DNA from 4 places in the Paenibacillus sp. FSL F4-0087 genome. Region 2 is predicted to be linked to each of the others. Evidence: riboswitches for the same ligand, from Rfam matches in the RefSeq annotation. Region 2 holds a riboswitch; each other region holds the start of a gene.
The links. A riboswitch is a leader RNA that binds a small molecule or an ion and turns the genes downstream of it on or off. The one in region 2 is predicted to bind thiamine pyrophosphate.
Positions count from the first base shown of each region.

Region 1: linked by a shared signal. The riboswitch ahead of MHB84_RS10875 (ABC transporter substrate-binding protein) and the one ahead of MHB84_RS08690 (ABC transporter ATP-binding protein) in region 2 are both predicted to bind thiamine pyrophosphate.
Region 3: linked by a shared signal. The riboswitch ahead of MHB84_RS25080 (thiamine phosphate synthase) and the one ahead of MHB84_RS08690 (ABC transporter ATP-binding protein) in region 2 are both predicted to bind thiamine pyrophosphate.
Region 4: linked by a shared signal. The riboswitch ahead of thiC (phosphomethylpyrimidine synthase ThiC) and the one ahead of MHB84_RS08690 (ABC transporter ATP-binding protein) in region 2 are both predicted to bind thiamine pyrophosphate.

Region 1 is NZ_JBBODJ010000001.1:2,333,700-2,338,869, forward strand. It holds gene MHB84_RS10855 (MFS transporter) at 1-473, shown strand, start outside; gene MHB84_RS10860 (hypothetical protein) at 657-1,145, opposite strand; gene MHB84_RS10865 (VOC family protein) at 1,333-1,719, shown strand; gene MHB84_RS10870 (NAD-dependent epimerase/dehydratase family protein) at 1,736-2,491, shown strand; TPP riboswitch at 2,637-2,749, shown strand; gene MHB84_RS10875 (ABC transporter substrate-binding protein) at 2,972-4,012, shown strand; gene MHB84_RS10880 (thiamine-binding protein) at 4,231-4,521, shown strand; gene MHB84_RS10885 (ABC transporter permease) at 4,521-5,170, shown strand, end outside.
Region 2 is NZ_JBBODJ010000001.1:1,843,009-1,848,178, forward strand. It holds gene MHB84_RS08670 (ABC transporter substrate-binding protein) at 1-119, shown strand, start outside; gene MHB84_RS08675 (ABC transporter permease subunit) at 147-932, shown strand; gene MHB84_RS08680 (ATP-binding cassette domain-containing protein) at 957-1,733, shown strand; gene hisC (histidinol-phosphate transaminase) at 1,752-2,879, shown strand; TPP riboswitch at 2,988-3,090, shown strand; gene MHB84_RS08690 (ABC transporter ATP-binding protein) at 3,266-4,033, shown strand; gene MHB84_RS08695 (ABC transporter permease) at 4,020-4,832, shown strand; gene MHB84_RS08700 (ABC transporter substrate-binding protein) at 4,882-5,170, shown strand, end outside.
Region 3 is NZ_JBBODJ010000001.1:5,440,094-5,445,263, forward strand. It holds gene MHB84_RS25060 (hypothetical protein) at 1-178, shown strand, start outside; gene MHB84_RS25065 (hypothetical protein) at 175-726, shown strand; gene MHB84_RS25070 (hypothetical protein) at 713-1,696, shown strand; gene MHB84_RS25075 (ABC-F family ATP-binding cassette domain-containing protein) at 1,829-3,379, shown strand; TPP riboswitch at 3,444-3,553, shown strand; gene MHB84_RS25080 (thiamine phosphate synthase) at 3,865-4,458, shown strand; gene thiO (glycine oxidase ThiO) at 4,463-5,170, shown strand, end outside.
Region 4 is NZ_JBBODJ010000001.1:2,090,129-2,095,298, forward strand. It holds gene MHB84_RS09725 (hypothetical protein) at 70-243, opposite strand; gene thiC (phosphomethylpyrimidine synthase ThiC) at 425-2,209, opposite strand; TPP riboswitch at 2,573-2,686, opposite strand; gene MHB84_RS09735 (IclR family transcriptional regulator) at 2,806-3,549, opposite strand; gene MHB84_RS09740 (alpha/beta hydrolase) at 3,908-4,936, shown strand; gene MHB84_RS09745 (Fe-Mn family superoxide dismutase) at 5,134-5,170, shown strand, end outside.

The DNA.
Region 1 (5,170 bases), 490 kb from region 2:
TGAACATGAAGGAAGCAGGTGCTGCACTTAGTGTTACCTGCTTCTGGATCGCCATGTCTGTTGGACGACTTTTTGCCGGATATATTGCGGAGAAATTCCAATATCGCGTCTACGTTCTGTACAGTTGCCTTGCAGCAGTTGTACTGCTGATGATCTTTCCTTTTACCAACCAGATCTGGTCGGCATTTCTGATCATTCTGTTGCTCGGGCTCGCATTATCGGGCGTATTCTCCATTGCCCTCGTCTTCGCCAGCAAAATGCTGCCTGGAACAGAAGAATCGACGCCCAGCATCCTGATTGCATCAGGTGGGGTTGGTGGTGCCATTCTGCCTTTGGTTACAGGCTGGAGTCTCGATCATCTGGAGGTTAACCAGTCAGCATGGATGCTTGCCATTTTTGCAGTTGGTCTGCTCATTATCAGCGTGATTGCGTATCAATGGCAGCGCAGGCATACTGTGAGTTCAGCATCGTAACATCTACCAAACAGAAGATAAAATTAAATTCAATTAATCATAGCTGTAAAAAGTTAGGCGTCGTAGCGTGAATGCTACGACGCCTTTTTTGATTTAAAAATGCACAATTACTTCTTTATCCTAGACCAGTGGACGATTGCCCAGGAAATACTTTCAGATGCTCTAAATCGGAACTAACGTTATTTAGGTTGAAGGGACTACACTCCCTTTATCCTTAATGAATTTACCAAATACATATCGAACGAGTGGTCCCAGAATAATGATTTGGTAAGGAAGCGCCAGGCTGAAATTACGAGCAATCGTATGAAGATACGTATTTAGTACGGATGCTCCACTTAACTGATTCGCAAGGTAAGCGGAAATCATTCCGTACAAGGACATGATCAGAACCATTCCAATGACCATGAAAAATGACATAGCGAGCACGCCCAAAATTTTATTGGATTTGTCAAAAGGTAAGGAAAATGCAATTTTTCTCGCTACAGGTCCAACAATGAAGGACTCCACCAGGAACGCAATGATAAAACACAATATGAATTGAAGCAGTATATCTAGCGCGGACATCTTGCTCAATAACCCATTGTGCCATAAATTGAAAGTCATCATGACGACGACCATCCCTGTGCACATCATCATTCCAAAAATAATCTGTTCTTTCTTCGTTGTTGGCAAATCTCTCATCCTCTCTGTTTACCTTCGTAATTATAGAGATAATGACCCCCTCCTCATAAGTGAACATTCTGTGAACAATTATAATTTTTCCAAATTAAAATCTTATTTGACAACCTCGTAGTACAGCCCTATGATATCCCTTAAAATGGTAGAAAAAAATCGTTAAATATAAAGGAGGATTTTGATTATGAGTTTTCAAAAGCGCATTGACCACGTCGGCATTGCCGTTCGTGATCTGGAGACCACGCTGCGTTTCTATACGGAGATTGTTGGTCTTGAATTGAAAGACCGGGTAACCCATACCAACGGTGTCATTCAGCTCGCCTTTCTCGGCTTCAACGGAAGCGATGAGACCGAGATTGAGTTGATTCAGGGATACAGCGACAAGCTGCCTTCCGAAGGTACGGTGCACCATTTTGCCATCCATGTCGATGACCTTGATTCTGAGTACAACCGCATTAAGGCAACTGAGGCCGAATTTATTGATGGAGAGATGATTACACTGCCTAACGGTTACCGTTATTTCTTCATCTATGGACCTGAAAAGGAATGGATTGAGTTCTTCCAGCGCTAAGAATTGGAGCTGATTTATGAACATTTTAATTACCGGCGCAGCCGGAAAAATTGGACGTGACTTGTCCCAACACTTGTCAGAAGCATTTCACCTTCGACTAACGGATTTGAATATCAACAGACTACATACGTATCAAGGGACAAGCCATGAGATCATGACACTGGATGTGACAGATCCCGAAGCCTGTCAGCACGCTTGCGAAGGCATAGATGTGGTTGTTCATCTGGCGGGAGATCCTTCCCCGCATGCCGGATTCTATGAATCGTTGTTGGATATTAATATCAAGGGTACATTTAATGTATTCCGTGCAGCTAAGGACCAAGGTGTGCGGAGAGTCATTCTGGCAAGCAGTGCACAGACGATCGAGGGGTATCCTATTGATGCTCAAGTCTATCCGGACATGCCGACACGCCCACGGAATTTGTACGGAGTTAGCAAATGTTTTGGTGAATCGCTCGCTTCCTATTTTGCGTATACCGAAGGTTTACAAAGTGTAGCAGTACGTATAGGTGCATATGATGATTTTCAACCAGATGGACCCGCGCTGGAGGCAAGGGATATGAGCGCGTATATTAGTCCGGCTGACTTGTGTGATTTGATGTTCAAAACCATTACAGCTACAGATCTGGAGCCCTTCACCATACTGCATGGGATCTCGAATAATCGATTTAAACGATTAAATCTGGAAACCACTCAGAAACAGGTAGGCTATGACCCGAAATCCGATGCTTTTGCACTCAGTCAGATTTCCTTATATGATTCGCCACGATAATTGTTAAAAACCAAACATCTAGAGAGGCCGTTATACGCATGTATAATGGCCTCTTTGATTCATTCATACGTGCCCCTATCCAGTTCCTGACTGGACATGCATGGGCCTCTGGCCTATAATTACACCTAGTAATGCCCGTAACTTCATAGTTTCCCAGGGGAGTCGGAATAGGCCGGCTGAGAGTGTATCCCACCAAGATACTGACCCTTAGACCTGATCTGGATCATGCCAGCGTAGGAATCGGAGTATATCGAATTGGCCCAGCCTCTTTGCTGAGTGCCACATCTCTAACGCCTGCACGCGTCCCGGATTAACGGGGCGCTTTTTTTAATGTTCTTTTATATAGCCAGAGAGCTAAAAAAAGTGACGTCATCCGGATCATAGCTGGTATAAATCTGTCGATTTATGCAAGAAGCTTGGATATGAAGCCAAGGAGTACCCCGCGCCACTGGCCGGACAACATGAAGGAGAGAAATGAAGATGAGATGGCGTAAAATGATGGGCCTAATGCTCTTGTGCGTACTACTAGTGGCTGTGGCCGCATGTGGCGGCAAAGAAGCTGCACCTTCAGGAGAAAATGGCAGCAGCAACACCGAAAACAGCAATGAAGGTGACAACGCAGCCCTCAAGGACATTAAAGTGGTGCTGGACTGGACACCAAATACGAATCATACCGGCCTGTATGCGGCTGTAGATCAAGGTTTTTACAAAGCCGAAGGCTTAAATGTCGAGATTGTACAGCCAGGTGCCGGAGGCGCGGATACGATGGTGGCTTCGAACGAAGTGCCTTTTGGCGTAAGTTATCAGGAGAGTGTAACCCAGGCCCGCACACAGGGGGTACCGCTCGTGTCCATCGCTGCAGTCATTCAGCATAACACGTCCGGATTTGCCGCTCCGGTGGATCGGAACATCAAATCTCCCAAAGATTTTGAAGGCAAAACCTATGGTGGCTGGGGCTCCCCGGTGGAAGAAGCTGTAATGCAGTCCATTATGGAAGGCGAAGGTGCCGATGTATCCAAAGTAAAAAATATTAGCATGGGCGATGCAGACTTCTTCACCGCTGTGAAACGCGATATCGACTTTGCCTGGATTTTCTACGCATGGACGGGCATCGAAGCCGAACTGCGCGGCGAACCGATCGACATGCTGTATGTAAAAGATTATTCCGAAGCTCTGGACTACTACACACCGGTACTCGTTACCAATGAAAAGACGATTCAGAACGATCCCGAGCTGGTTAAAGCGTTCTTGAAAGCGACTTCCGAAGGATATCAATACGCGATTGAACATCCCGAAGACGCTGCCAACATTCTGATCAAGGCCGTACCGGATCTGGATAAGGATCTTGTACTCGCAAGCCAGAAGTGGCTGAGTCCGAAATACCAGGATGACGCACCACGCTGGGGTGAGCAGAAGCAGGAAGTATGGCAGAACTACACGGATTGGATGTTTAGCAAAAAACTGCTCGATGAGCAGGTAGATGTATCCAAAGCGTATACAAACGAGTTTCTACCCCAATAAAAATGGTTTAAGTTTAACTTTTTTTACACCAGAACGAAGAGTGCAGAACCCATCTGAAGAAGCGAAGCGCTCACCTTTATCCCCGGATTTCCTCCGTTAAAAATTATTAAAGAAATCCGGGGATAACAGTGATCGGAAGAGGGTACTGCAATCGGAGTGGTAAAGTGTAAAGCTGGTTTAACTCATGCAATTTAACCCGAAAGGAAACGTGATCTCTCATGGCAAGCACACTACTTAGCATTCAAGTCATTCCCAAAACGCCAAATGGCGAAAATTCCTATCCTTATGTTGATCGTGCCATTGAAGTTATTCAGCAGTCCGGCTTGAAATATCAGGTTAATCCACTGGATACCACGATGGAGGGAGAACTGGAGGAACTGCTCGAGGTTGTCCGCAAAATGCACGAAGTTCTCGTGGAAGCTGGCAGCCCAAGCATCATCTCACAGATCAAGATCGCCCATAGCCCAAGCGGCTTCAGCATGGACACCCTGACGGAGAAATATCGCTAATGCATGCCTATTGGAAAAGCGTATGGCCGCCCTTTGTGGCGGTTATTCTCTTTATAGCGATATGGCAGGGAGCTGTCTCCCTGTTCCATATTGAGAAATGGATGCTGCCTGCGCCTTCAGACATCGCCCATGAAGCAGCGTCCCAGGCCGAGCGACTTGGCATGCATGCATGGGCAACAATCCAGCTGACATTGATTGGGTTTGCAGCAGGTACACTTGTGGGATTACTGATTGCGATGGTGCTGCATCTGATTCCATTTTTGAAATCTGCACTCTATCCATTACTTATTCTTAGTCAAAATATACCGACCATTGCGCTTGCTCCGCTCTTGCTGATCTGGTTCGGATTTGGGCTGCTGCCCAAACTAATTACCATCATTCTGGTCTGCTTCTTCCCGGTGGCTGTAGCTGCCATGGACGGATTGACCCGCACCGATGCGGCCATGATGAACTATATGCGCATGGCTGGTGCAAAACGCGGCCAAATTTTCTGGAAACTCGAACTTCCACATGCATTGCCCTCGGTGTTCTCGGGGATTAAAATTGCCGCTACGTACAGCGTCATGGGTGCGATTATCGCCGAATGGATCGGTGCAGATAAGGGCATCGGCTATTATATGATGCTGCAAAAATCAGCCTATCGGACGGA
Region 2 (5,170 bases):
CCGAACAGGACGTAGCAGATACGTTTCAGCAAGCGGGAATTTTTGGGCAGGCAGTCGATGTGAGCACATTCTGGAGTGATGCACTTCAAGATCAACTTCCAGCTCCAGGTAGTCAATAACGAAGGAAGCAAGGAGGTAGGCATAACGTGCGGTCCAAAACCTTTAACCGGGCATGGTTTAACCAGTTCATTCCTTTTGTTGTACCACTACTCATTCTGGCTCTGTGGCAATGGCTGACTGCATCCGGAGTTGTTGCAGCCAATATTTTGCCCCGTCCCGCTCAAGTACTGGAGGCCTTTATTCGTCTGCTTGGTAACGGTGAACTACTGAACAATATCAGTATTAGCGCCAGACGGGCTTTGGGAGGATTCCTCATTGGTGGGGGTCTGGGTTTTCTGCTGGGAGTGCTGAACGGCATCTCCTCCCTTGCGGAAAAGATCGCCGACTCCTCGGTACAGATGATCCGTAACATTCCGCATCTGTCCTTGATCCCCCTCGTTATTGTGTGGTTCGGGATCGGTGAAGAAGCCAAATTATTCCTCGTTTCTCTGGGTGTATTCTTTCCGGTATATCTGAATACGTTCCACGGCATACGATCGGTCGATCCCGGTCTGATTGAAATGGGCAAAGTATATGGCCTCAGTCGTTGGTCCCTTTATAAAGACATTATCCTGCCTGGTGCACTGCCTTCCATTCTGGTGGGTGTTCGTTATGCACTTGGCATTATGTGGCTGACCCTCATCGTAGCCGAGACGGTTGCGGCGGATGCGGGGATTGGATATATGGCAATGAACGCGCGGGAATTCATGCAGATGGACGTAATCGTCTTAAGCATTCTGCTGTATGCCTTGCTGGGCAAGCTGTCCGATACCATCGCCAAATGGCTGGAACGGCGCTGGCTGCGCTGGAACCCGGCTCTATCCCGCAAGTAAAGCCAAAGGAGCGTGAATTGATCCATGAGCACAAGTCAGATCAGTCCTTTTCTTCAAGTAGATGGGGTTCAGAAATCGTATGATCAGCGTACAATTCTATCCGACATTAACGTCAATGTAAGACAAGGGGAATTTGTAGCCATCGTTGGACGAAGCGGCTGCGGCAAAAGTACTTTGCTGCGTCTGATCGCCGGGCTGGAACCCCCCTCTTCCGGGAGCATTATGCTGAGCAACAGAAAGCTTGGCAGTACAGCACCCGAGACACGATTTCTGTTTCAGGAAGCCCGGCTGCTGCCTTGGAAATCCGTGCTCGACAATGTACGACTGGGCATCCCCGACAAGAACAAGGAAGATGCACGCCAGTCGCTTCGCAATGTAGGACTTGAAGAGCGTGAAGGTGATTGGCCGGGGGTATTATCTGGCGGACAAAAACAACGTGTCGCCTTGGCACGAGCACTCGCAAGTCATCCGCGCTTACTGCTGCTGGATGAACCGCTGGGTGCATTGGATGCATTAACCCGAATTGAGATGCAGCAGTTAATCGAACGCTTGTGGGCTGAAGAAGATCTGACCGTCATTCTGGTCACGCATGATGTCAGCGAGGCGGTTGCGCTGGCAGACAGGGTGCTTTTAATCGAGGATGGTCATATAACGATGGATACCCGAATTACGCTGGAGCGGCCTCGCGTTCGGGACAGCGGGTTTGCTCATTTTGAAAACCTGATTCTGAATCGATTGTTGACTCCTCCACAAGAGACACCACAGCAGATTGCCCAGAAACAGATATCATTCTCGATCTAATTCCACTGGAAAGAAGGCATGATTATGCAATCCCTTTCATCCGTTCCCTCTCCACCTGTTAAAGACTTGTTAAATCGAATTCCGGCTTATACGCCTGCCAAATCCATGGAACAGATCCGGAGGGAGTTGGGACTGGAAAGTGTAGATCGACTTGCAGCGAACGAAAATCCGTTTGGTTCTTCTCCCCTGGCAGCAGAAGCGGTCAGATCGCTGGGTTCCGATCTTTTGGCTCAATACCCCGACGGTTCCAGCCAACTGCTCCGTGACAAACTTGCGGAACGTCTAGGTGTGCGTACCTCCCAACTGGTATTTGGCAGTGGATCATTCGAGCTCCTAACCCTTACCGCCCAAGCCTATCTTAATCCCGGCGAGGAATCACTCATTCCGGTGCCCTCCTTTAACTGGTATAAGGGCGCTACGCTGCTGGCAGGCGGGGTTATTCATGAAGTGCCTTTGGTCAACCATTCGCTGGACCTGGAGCAATTCCGGCACCGGATTAATGCTTCTACCCGAATCATCTGGCTGTGCAATCCGAATAATCCAACCGGAACCATTTTCACGGCAGATGCCCTGCTTGGTTTACTCGAACATGTTCCCTCCCATGTCGTGGTTGTCCTGGACGAAGCGTATTATGAATTCGCGGAAAGTGAAGATTATCCTGATACGGTTAAGCTGCTGGAGCAGTACAATAATCTGATTATTTTGCGGACCTTCTCCAAAATATATGGACTGGCAGGCCTGCGTATTGGATATGGCATCGGGAATGAAAGTATTATTGAAGGCATTAACCGGGTCAAGCTGCCCATCAGTCTAACAGCCACATCCCAAGCCGCTGCTTCGGCCAGCCTGGATGATCATGAATTTGTTTCTCACTGCCTGCACTACAATCGTCAGGGACGGGAAACGTTAATGCAGTCCTTTGATCATTGGAACTTACCCTTCATCCCTTCCGAAACAAATTTCATCATGGTGGATCTGTTGCAGGATAGTGGCCCGATTACCCAAGAATTGTTGAACAGAGGCATCTCTGTTCGCGGCGGTGCCGAATTCGGTATGCCTACCTGGCTTCGGATTACGATTGGCACACCTGAGCAGATTGCCCGGCTGATCGGTGAGCTTGATTCACTGTTACATTCCAACGATTAGAATCCTAGGTTACTTTCCTAACTCACATTAAGCACACTTCTTTTAAGCCGCCCTCTTTACATTCCACTTGCATGTGATATATGCTGAACACACAACTGCATATCTTGAACATTGCACTAGGGGAGCCTTGCGGCTGAGACGAATCGAACGATTCGGACCCTTTGAACCTGATCTGGATCATACCAGCGGAGGGAAGTGGAGCGGCCTCTCAGTAAGCGGATTTTTTCATGTTGATGATGAAATTTAATGTGAATTGACTTACAGACCCACTCATTTCTCCGGAAATGGGTGGGTCTTTTTCGCGTTCTGCGGGCAGATCAGAAGGTGTAATTAAAGATCCCGCGGTTTGAGGTCGAATTTTGAATAACAAGGGGGGACGGAACGAGATGGATAACGATATAACCATTCACAACATGAGCTACGCTTTCCCGGGAAAAAGGGATTCCCCCGTGCTCTCCAATGTGTCGATGCGTGTAGCCAGAGGCGAATTCGTTTCGCTCATCGGTTCCAGCGGCTCCGGTAAAAGTACCCTTTTCAAGCTGCTGGCAGGCTTGCTTGAGCCAACACACGGAACCATTGACATTCCTTGGGTTCAAGAAGGTAAGCGACTGGGGCAGGTGGCCTACATGCCACAAAAGGACCTCCTATTATCCTGGAGAACCGTCATGGAGAATTGCATGCTCCCCGCTGAACTTGCTCCAGGTCGGCAGGATAAGGTAAGGATTCGAGCGGACATTCTGGCCGGTCTCGAACGATTTGGCTTATCCGGTCACGCGCATGCTTACCCGGACGAGCTGTCAGGTGGCATGCGCCAGCGTGTCGCGCTGCTTCGTACTTTGCTGACAGGTGGCCAACTCATGCTCCTGGATGAACCATTCGGCGCACTCGATGCCATGACCAAACGTGAGATGCATCGGTGGCTGCTGGAGCTCTGGGAGGGCCTGAGCAAAACCGTGTTGTTCATCACACATGACATTGAAGAAGCCCTGCTGCTCAGTGATCGGATTATCCTGTTAACTCCGGTGGGCCAAGGCCAACAGCTGCAGGATCTAACGGTACCTTTGCCACGTCCAAGACATTCAGACATGATCTACGAACCGGCTCTCGTTCAGATGAGACGACTACTGGAGGAACAATTGCATGCGAGACGGTAACTTGAAAGATAGCATGAAGCATAGCGTAAGAGGTTGGCTTGCCCGTTATGGTCTGTTTCTTTTGCTCATGATCTTGCTGCTTGCTCTCTGGGAGTGGATTGTGTGTATGGGATGGGTGCCTTCCTTCATCATTCCAGCCCCGACGGCGATTGTCCGTTCGCTGTATGAACATCACCACCTTCTGCTGGCTACACATCTGCCCGCCACCTTGATAGAGGTTGTCGTTGGTTTTGGCTTGTCCATTGGTGCCGGGACTGCACTTGCAACGGGTATGCATATGAATCGGTCGATTGAAAAAGCGTTATATCCCTTCATCGTGATCAGTCAGACGATTCCGCTGATTGCCCTGTCCCCCGTCTTCATCCTGTGGTTTGGCTACACGCTGTGGAGTAAAGTGGCGGTGGTGTTCCTGATCGCATTTTTCCCGATTGTAGTGAGCACCTACGATGGCCTGCGCAAGGGTGATCCGGAGCAGCGTGAACTGCTGCTGACGATGGGGGCCACCAAGTGGGATATTTTTCGCAAACTCCAGATTCCACTTGCCCTTCCCTCCTTCTTTTCGGGACTGAAAATGTCTGTGGTGTATTGTGTGGTCGGTGCAACGATCGGTGAATGGCTCGGTGGAAGTAAGGGGCTTGGCTACTTCAGCCGCAGAATGTCGAGCAATATGAACACGGATGCGATGTTCGCCGCCATTATGCTATTATCCCTACTTGGTATCGCCCTGTTTGTACTCATTGCATGGATGGAGAGAAGATTTGGTACACCACGTCATGCAGGTAGAAGAAAAGCTGGATAACTTTCGGATTTCAAAACAAAAAAACAAAAGAAACGAGGAACTTTACGTTATGAATAAAAAGCATATCTATTCCCTGCTCCCCATTCTGCTCATGTCTCTGTTGCTGATCATCAGCGGATGCGGTAAAACGGGCATCAATACGCCCTCCACAGGCTCAACTTCCAATGCAAACGATACAGACTCATCTGCGATAGAAACGCCATCGGAACCCAAAGAGAAGCTGTCCATCATGCTCGATTGGTACCCAAATGCAGTACATTCCTTCATCTATGTTGCTCAGGAAAAAGGTTACTTCGCGGATCAAGGTCTGGACGTGGAAATCCAGATGCCTGCTGATA
Region 3 (5,170 bases), 3.6 Mb from region 2:
GACAGGGACAACGGTCAGCGTGCAGGTGGACGGGATTGCATATGTCATTGATCCCCTTGTAAACAGAAGAGGAACCATACCTGTGCAACTTGCAGCTTCGTATAGACCTGAGTTCATAAGAAGTGAAACTGGCGAACTGCTGAAAATTGCATTTTGGAAGGAGGCCAGTACACCTTGATTAATGCTGCATCCAAGTTGCTTGCTGTTTTGCTGGCAGCGATTTTGCTTTATGTATACCCGGCAGCAGAGACTGCAGATCGACAGGATGATATGGCACGCATGACCGTTGTTCAGACGGTTACCCGTTTTGTTGATGCAGTCAGAACAAAGGGATACATTTCCCCTGCCATGTATGCAGAGTTCGAAGAACAGATGGCCCGAACGGGGAATGCCTATGAGATTTCCATGGAACATTTGCACAAAAAATATGTTCCTCATTACTCAGATCCGATGGATCAGAGCACATTTTCTGGTACTTATGAAACCGTGCAGGATGGCTATTATTCAGCCCAGATTAAAGCAAAGCTGTTTCCTTCGTCTGGTGTGCTGGCTTTAGACGATCCTGGGCGCAGATATACACTGGCAATGGGGGACTTCTTCACAGTAACCGTCAAAAACACCAATCGCACACCTGCCATGCTGATTCGTGAGTGGTTAAACGGGTCTGCGCAAGCTGCAGCTGTGTTTACCACATATGGGGGTATGGTGCTTAATGAAGATTACTGATCTTTCTATTGTGTTTGTACTTATCTTTTTACCTATATTCTGGGTTATTTCTCACAATACAGACAATGCCCAGGAGGCTCAATATTTAAGCAATCGATATAAGATGGCACTTCAGACTGCTGTACTGGATGCAGGGGCCGTGATGCATCAAAATGAGAAGCAAAATGACGAAGCAGGGTATGATTCGACCAAATTTGTAAAAGCGGATAAAGAGCTTGCCTTGACTACATTTACCCAAACAATGGCGCTAAATATGGGGATCCAGGATGATCCTGCTGCTATACGGGCCATGTTTAATTACATTCCAGCAATGGTCGTGCTGGATTATGATGGTTACTACATTTTGGCGAATGAAAATGAGATGACTGGTGATCTTGAAGATTCAATCCGGCAAGTTTGGAGTCCAAAAAAGCCCTATACATATTCTGATTCAAATGGTAACAGTATTAACTTCACACTTGATGGGTATGTGTATGCCTATGATGCAGGCTTGGGCATGTGGGTTGAAGGTTTCCAGAAAGAACTCGCCTCCAGTACACAAATCCCTCTGCTTCAAAATGCCGAGACGTTTGAGCAGATCAGACGAAGTCGTATCGTGACAAGTGTGCAGGAAGATTTGGCAGATGTTATTAACCGGCATAATGAGTTTGCAAGAAGGAATGGTGTTTCCTATACCTTTACCATGCCTTTGATTTCTCAGGAAGACTGGTACAATTCGATTAATGACACGGGGCTTATGGCTTTTATTCAGGGAATACCTGTAGGTAACCAAAAGATTAACAATTATGCCATTGGTGGTGGCAGACTGGTGAAGAAAACAGCGATCGTTGGCGGAGTGGATCCGGTGAGTGGAATTAAATACTACTATCCTTCCACATGTAACAATGGCTACAGAGCAGAAGAAGTGTTTACAAATGCTAAACAAGCGGCAGCGCAAGGTTATTTTGAGTATAACTGTTCCATAAAATAAAGGCAGTTTGTTTGTAATATAAAAGCGAGGTTGCGTGAGATGTTTACATTACTTTCAGAAAAGGCGACACCTGTGCTAAAATAGGGTTTCGGAACGATAGTAATGTCCAATAGATAGGAGCAACCTCATCTTATGAGTTTATTGTCAGTAGAGAACGTGAGTCACAATTTTGGAGACCGCACGTTATTTAAAAATGTATCTTTTCGTTTACTTGCTGGAGAGCGTGTTGGCCTTGTTGGTGCAAATGGTGTAGGCAAGTCCACACTGATGAACATCCTTACCGGGAAATTGTTAAAGGACGAAGGGAAGGTTGAATGGACCCCCAAAGTTCGTTATGGATATCTGGATCAGCATACCAAGCTCACGCCTGGAAAAACGATTCGTGATGTGCTTAAGGATGCGTTCCTGCCCTTGCTTGAGTTGGAAAAGGAAATGATGTCCATCACGGATCAGATGGCAGACGCCGATCCGGACAAGCTCGAATTGTTGCTGGAAGAAATGGGTGACATTCAGGAGCAATTGGAGCAAGGTGATTTTTATCTGATTGATGTGAAAGTGGAAGAGATGGCAAATGGACTGGGCTTGTCCGCCATTGGGCTGGATCGTGACGTGGCCGCGCTTAGTGGTGGTCAACGTACGAAGGTATTGCTTGCCAAGCTCTTACTGGAGAAACCAACTGCACTTCTGCTAGATGAGCCGACGAACTATCTTGATGTGGAACACATCGAATGGCTGACGCGTTACCTGAAGGATTACCCGTATGCGTTTATTCTGATTTCGCATGATACGGAGTTTATGAATGAGGTCGTTAATGTTATTTATCATCTGGAATTTGCCAAGTTGACGCGTTATGCAGCGAACTATAACAAATTCCTTGAAATGGCCGACATGAATAAGGCGCAGCATATTGATGCTTATGAGAAACAGCAGGAGTTTATCAAGAAGCAGGAAGATTTCATTCAGCGGAACAAAGCCCGCGCTTCTACTTCCGGTCGTGCCAAGAGCCGTGAGAAGCAGCTCGGCAAGATTGAACGGATTGATCGTCCAGACGAAGCAGCTAAACCCACATTCAAATTCAAGGATGCCCGGGCGAGTAGTAAAACCGTCTTTGAGGGTATTGATTTTGAAATTGGATATTCATATGCATTATTGCCTAAAATGACGATGACGATTGAGCGTGGCGAGAAAATTGCCATTGTTGGATGTAACGGTGTAGGTAAATCCACATTGCTCAAGACTATTCTGGGGAAAATCCCACCTATCAGCGGTAAGACTTTCTTGGGTGATTATCTGGAAACAGCCTATTTCGAACAGGAAGTACGTGCAGGTAATATTACTCCAATCGAAGATGTGTGGAACGAATTTTCTCATCTGACACAGAATGAAGTCCGGGGGCATCTCGCACGTTGTGGATTGAAAAATGAGCATATCACCCGCCCGCTTAACGCGCTTAGTGGTGGTGAACAAGCCAAAGTTCGTCTCTGTAAACTTCTGATGCGTGAAAGTAACTGGATTTTGTTCGATGAGCCTACAAACCATTTGGATGTAACGGCTAAAGCAGAGTTGAAACGTGCCTTGCAAGAATTCAAGGGTACCGTACTGCTCGTATCCCATGAACCTGATTTTTATGAAGGTTGGGTTACCAAAACGTGGGATGTTGAAGCTTGGTCCGAAAAACAATAACGTAATAAATGGAAATGTACGGTGACAAAAAAAGGTGTCTATGGTAACATAGGCTACAGCTTCATATGAACACTAGGGGGGCCGCACGATGCGGCTGAGATGGAAGAATGCGATTCCGGACCCTTCGTACCTGATCTGGATCATACCAGCGTAGGGAAGTGGCGCGTTTCAACTAATGACAAAGAGCTTTATCGATGACTTTGCGATATTGCCTGCAAGATAAATCATGCAACTCTATGTAACAGCGTTGCGACTATGGATGATTTCTATAGTTGTTATGCGTTATGTATAAAGTAATTGCATTGAACAGTCATTCAGTTGATCCATGAATTCTAAATTCGTGGCCACTCCCTACGGGAGTGGCTTTTTTTGTTTTGTATTAGCTTAAATCATGCAAAAGGAGGGCGAACGGGACGGCAATCTTCCACGAACATGTAACTACAAGATCATTCGAACTGCATGTGGTTTCACCAGATACAGGAGACATGGACTCTTTTCTGAATATTGCTAAGGATATATGGCGGTGGGTCGATTATATCCACATTCGGGAAAAAAAGCTTCCTCTTGAGCAACAGATGTATTGGGCGAAAAGTCTAAAAACAGAAGGTGTTCCATCTAGCCGAATCATTATAAATGGCTCAGATCAGCTGTACCAACATACGTCGCTTGGTGGTGTGCATTGGGGTCAATCAGTTATTCGCAGTTACGATAAGGATGAGTTAAAGAGAGACGATCGGCTCCGCGTAGGCATATCGGTTCATTCTCTGGAAGAAGCAAAAATTGCTGAAGAACGTGGAGCGGATTATCTTTTTTATGGGCACGTCTATGCTTCAAATAGTAAACCTAATTGCGAATCAAGAGGGCTTAGTTCGTTGGCTGAGGTATGCTCCAATGTTTCAATTCCGGTGATCGCGATTGGCGGGATTAGTCCTGAGAAAATTGCTGCCATTCGAACTGCTGGTGCCAGAGGAGCAGCTGTGATTTCAACGATTTGGTCGAACGATGAGCCGAAACTGGCCGCGGCTTCATTGCGACAGGCGATCGAGGATTCAGAGAGGTATGTTGAACCAGGGAGATGAGACCATGAGAGAGGAAGCAAGAAGTCGAAGCAGGAATCGTTCAGGCTATCATCCAGGAATAGTATCGGGAAGTAAAGTTGGAGCGGAAGTTCGAGGCAAGCTTCATGCAGAAACCATTATTGTAGGCGGAGGAGTTATCGGTTGTGCCATTGCATGTGAACTTGCTAGCCGAGGTCATGATGTTCTTCTGGTTGAGCGGGCGCGGATTGCTGGAGGAACTTCCTGTGCAGCTGCCGGGATGCTAGCTGCTGACAGTGAGGAATTCACTCATGCTGTAATGGCGAAGCTTGCACAGAAGAGCAGAGCTTTGCTTCATGAGCAGAAGGAACGAATCAGTTCGCTTAGCGGAGTGGAGATGGGGCTGCAACAGCATGGTTTTATTACTCCTTTTCGTTCATACAGTGAGGTCAGCAGTTACAAAAATAATCGATCGTCTACCTTATCTACAGAACATATTTGGTGGGATCGAGTCGCTGTCCAACAGGAAGCTTCATGGTTAAACAGGGATACGTATGGTGCATATTACAGACCTTCCGAGAGCGAGGTTCTTCCCGTCAATCTAACACAAGCTTATATCAGATCAGCTCAAGCCATGGGTGCGAGGGTGATGGAAGGTGTACAGGATGTCCGTTTGTATACGGATATGAACGGTGTGCAAGGGGTTGAGACTTCAATAGGAACGATGACATCGAGAAATGTCATTATTGCTACA
Region 4 (5,170 bases), 250 kb from region 2:
GGTTGCCTCCGGTGGGAGGTGATTCTATGAACTTCTCTTTCAACGACGTAATCGTGTTCGCAATGTTAATTATTGCGCTCCTGACATACATCGACCGTAAAAAGAAGTGACCCGCCACAGGTTGACGGCCTGACGGGTCACTTCGTCCGAACTATGCTGCACTTGGAGGAATACCCACCGCAAATGCTGTGCAAGAGTAGCCATTGGCCTGGCTACTCTTATTTGTTTTTCACTTATATTCATTTTATTAAACATCTGGCAGACAATCAACCTATAACTGATAAAATATGTTGTGTCGCTATCCTTGTGCTTCAAAGTTAAGTGTTTGCAACACATACCAAGTAAGAGGCCGCTCTTCTCCTCAATCACGGAGAAGAACAGCTTTTCGCCATGTCAGGCTGCCCAGATTACGCTGTAACGACGCCTAAGAGCGTGTCCGGTATTCCTCAGCCTTTTCCTGCATACCCGCTGCCACGGCCTCATTTTCGGACAAACCTTTGTCTGCGGCAAAAGCACGAATATCCTGCGTAATGCGCATGCTGCAAAATTTCGGCCCACACATGGAGCAGAAATGGGCTTCCTTGGCCCCTTCCGCCGGCAACGTCTCATCGTGGTAGGATAGCGCACGTTCCGGATCCAGCGAAAGGTTGAACTGATCGCGCCAGCGGAACTCAAAGCGTGCTTTGGACAGCGCATCGTCCCGCCGCTGGGCACGCGGGTGACCTTTCGCCAGATCAGCGGCATGAGCAGCGATCTTGTAGGCGATAACACCTTCCCGCACATCATCCTTATTGGGCAGGCCCAGATGTTCTTTTGGCGTAACATAACAGAGCATGGAGGTACCAAACCAACCGATCATCGCTGCTCCAATTGCCGAGGTAATATGGTCATATCCTGGTGCAATATCGGTCGTCAGCGGTCCCAGCGTATAGAACGGCGCCTCTTTACATATCTCCATTTGCAGATCGACATTCTCCTTGATCTTGTGCATCGGCACATGCCCTGGACCTTCAATCATCACCTGCACATCATACTTCCAGGCGATTTGTGTTAGTTCTCCAAGCGTAACCAGTTCAGCCATCTGAGCTTCATCATTGGCATCGTAGATGCTTCCTGGGCGAAGTCCGTCTCCGAGCGAGAACGCCACGTCATACTTTTTCATAATCTCGCAGATTTCTTCAAAATGGGTATACAAAAAATTCTCCTGATGATGTGCAAGGCACCATGCTGCCATGATGGACCCGCCCCGTGACACAATGCCTGTCATACGTTTGGCGGTCATCGGAATATAACGCAGCAGCACGCCTGCATGGATCGTAAAGTAGTCCACACCCTGCTCTGCCTGCTCAATGAGCGTGTCACGATACAACTCCCAGGTCAGTGCTTCAGCTTCTCCATTGACCTTCTCCAGCGCCTGATAGAGCGGTACTGTTCCAATCGGTACAGGTGAATTGCGGATAATCCATTCGCGGGTCGTATGAATGTCCTTGCCTGTGGAAAGATCCATCACCGTATCCGATCCCCAGCGTACGGCCCAAGTCATCTTCTCCACCTCTTCCTCGATGGAGGAGGATACCGCAGAGTTTCCGATGTTCGCATTGATCTTCACATGAAAATGACGCCCGATCAGCATTGGCTCACTCTCCGGGTGATTAATGTTCGACGGTAGGATGGCCCTGCCACTCGCCAGCTCCTGCCGTACAAATTCCGGTTCCACACCCTCACGAATGGCGGCGAACTCCATCTCCGGCGTGATCAGTCCCTGCCGTGCATAATGCATCTGGGTCACGCAGCGCCCTGCCTTTGCCCGCAATGGTTTACCACGCAAGCCTGGATACTTCTCGGCTCCAGTTCGCTTCCCTCCTGGTTTCAATCCGTTATCCTCCGGTTTTACCGTTCGTCCCTGGTAGGCTTCAACATCTTCACGCTCCGTAATCCAGCGGGTACGCAGCACTGGCAGCCCTGCCCGGATATCGGCATGAAATCCGGGATCGGTCATCGGTCCGCTCGTATCGTAGACACGCAGCGGTTCGTTATACTCCACTCCTTGAGGAGTATTGGTGTCATGAAGGGCAATTTCACGCTCCGGTACTGCAATGTCCGGTCGTGAGCCATGAATGTAAACTTTGCGGCTGCCCGGGAAGGGCTGAACCCGTCCTGCCGTACCTTTTCCCTTTGCCAACTGCTGATCCTGCTTGTCCTGTCCCATCGTTCGGTTTCCTGTACTCATCGCTCTTGTCTCCTCCTCATTAGTGTTTGCCTGGATTGAAATACTTGCACACGGCTCCAAACCATCCACAACATAGAAAAAGAAAGAGCGACCCTACAACACAAAATAGAGACATACAATTCAAGTAATACAGACATACGAGGCAAAAGATATCGGAACCCAATGCTCGCCAATGCTCCCAGCTCTTTATCCAAAAGCAGCTCTGACACCAGCTTTCGCCTGTTTACTGTATAAAAAAAGCCGGTTCCCAAGGGAACCGGCTTATCTCCATCACCAATAACACACCTTATAGAGACTCCTTAGTGGAGCCTATCTATAGGTTAAATTATATGGTGTTCGTGATCGTATCGCCGATTACTTCCCTACGCTGGTATGATCCAGATCAGGTGCAAAGGGTCCGGAATCTCATGCGATTCCGTCTCAGTCCGGACAATTCGGACTCCCCCAGTAACGTTAACAAGTTGCAGCATCTAGGCCGCAGATTCATATTCAATTATGCTGACCCTGTTGGGCCATCCATTACAGAGTAGCGCAACCGAATCATAAAAACAACCTTTAAATTCCAGAAAATAAGATCAGGATAGCATAAGCCCCATCTGCGTAGCAGCTTCCTTCAACACAGGTGCGTATTCATGCAACGTTTCTTGCGAGAGACGGCTAACAGGCCCGGATACCGACAGGGCAGCAGCGATGTTGCCTTTCCGATCCATTATGGGTACAGATACTGCTGCGGCTCCCGGTTCACGTTCCTCATAACTTGTTGCGTAGCCGTATTCCAGAATGTCTTTCATCTGTGCCAAATATACTTTGGGATCGATAAATACTGGCCATTCCGGTCCATTCATCAGATCTTCGCGGTCCTCTTCGGTGGCAAAAGCCATCAGCACTTTGCTGGATGCTCCCACAGATAACGGAAGTCTGACGCCCACCGGAGCTACACGACGAATCGCCTGATCACTCTGCACGGCTTGAATTCGAATCCGCTCACTGCCATCACGCAGATATAAACTCACGGTTTCGCCCAGTCGATCTCTGAGCCGCTCCATCGCAGGAAGGAGCAAAATGGCAGGATCATCGCTGCGAGACATATGGGCAGACAGTTCCCAGATGCGTATGCCGAGTCGATACTTCTCAGTTGCAGCATCCCGGATTACGAACCCTTTGTCCTCCAAAGTAGCCATCAGACGATGGACTGTACTTTTGTGCAGACCGATCTGGCTGGCAATTTCCGTGAGTCCCAGATCACTGCGGGTTGTAAAACACAATAATATATCCAGCGCCCGTTCTACAGCCCGGACGGTTAACTTTCGGTCTTCCATGGCAAGTTGCCCTCCTCATGTTTCATCACATGAAACTTGGTTACATAAATTATATGAGAAACGGTCTCATCTGTAAACCAAAAAGCGCCATTTGGAATAGGGATATTTGTAAATATTTTCTTTTTATAAATTAGAATCCCCTGCATTTTGCACCCTAAGGAAATGTTACCCATATATCTTCAGAACTATATAACAATTGCGTAACAAATGGCCTCAATCAATTGACTTTGACTATATTGGAACATACGATAAAGATATATTAAATTAAGATTTTGCTTCATAAGTAGTCAGAAAAATCATTTATCCGCTCTGTTCGTCTCGTTGTTATCTTCATTTGATTTTTAAAGGAGGGGCAATCATGTATCCGACATCCCAGAGCGAAGCCCCGCTGCAAACGAAAGTGTCAGATCTGCCTTCTTCGTTATCACCGAGGCTGATCCGGTTCAAACATATTGTCGTGGCGTTGTTGCTCTCCGTTGTATTTTTTCTGCTCTTTTGTTTCATTGCACTACACGGTTATATTGCTTGGGTATTATCCAATCCAACTGTAGCGCCTGTATTCTCCAATCCCATGCAGGCGAAGAACATGAAGTATCAAGACATCACGTTCCCGGCAGCAGACGGCAGTCGAACGATGCAGGGTTGGTATATTCCGGCTGATGATAATGCAAACAAAACCATCATATTCAGCCATGGATATGGTGCGAATCGTGAAGAAACCTGGGTACCAATGTATGACCTGGCCCATTATGCTCACCAACTTGGCTTCAATGTGGTGATGTTCGATTACGGTTTCGCTTCACAGGTGAACAAAGCTGTCGCTACAGGCGGCAAAGCCGAGTCCCAGCAGTTGCTTGGTGCTATCCAGTTTGCGAAGCAGCGCGGAGCTCAGGAGCTTGTCGTATGGGGATTCTCCATGGGTGCAGGTACAGCCCTGCAGACTGGGCTGATTACCAAAGATGTGGATGCTATGATTCTGGACAGCACGTTCCTGCTTGAGCCGGATACGCTGTATCACAACATCCATAATCAGATTGATCTTCCACGTCAGCCTACGCTGGAGATTATGAACCTGCTGTTCCCTATTCTGAACGGGACCGGATTGCAGCAGATTCCGTATCAAGAAGTGAAAAAAGAAGATTATCCTTTCCCGATTTTCTTCATCCATGGTACCGAGGATGAGAAAGCTCCTTACCCGATTGCTGAGCTGCTTGCCGGCAACCAAACCAATTCAAATTCCGATGAATGGATTGTGGACGGTGCGCATCATGAGCTGATCTTTCGGGAGCATCCGAAGGAATATCTGCGCCGTGTCTCCACATTCCTGAGTCATGTGACGAAGACGAGCAGCGATGATGTGGAAAATACCAATACCGGAGAATCGTGAAAATCCGATAATTCAAGAGCCCCTAGGGGGCTCTTTTTTTGTGTACATAGGACAATATACCTGAAGAATATACTTTTGGGATGTAATTAAAGACAGCTCTACCTTGTACATTACAAAATTGAGCGAACCGGGGAAACAAAATTCATTTCTGCTGCTGGATCTGAATTCAAATTCATCTGAACGGAGGTTTACCGCTTATGAATTGGTATGGATATGGGCATCTGCTTCCTCTGC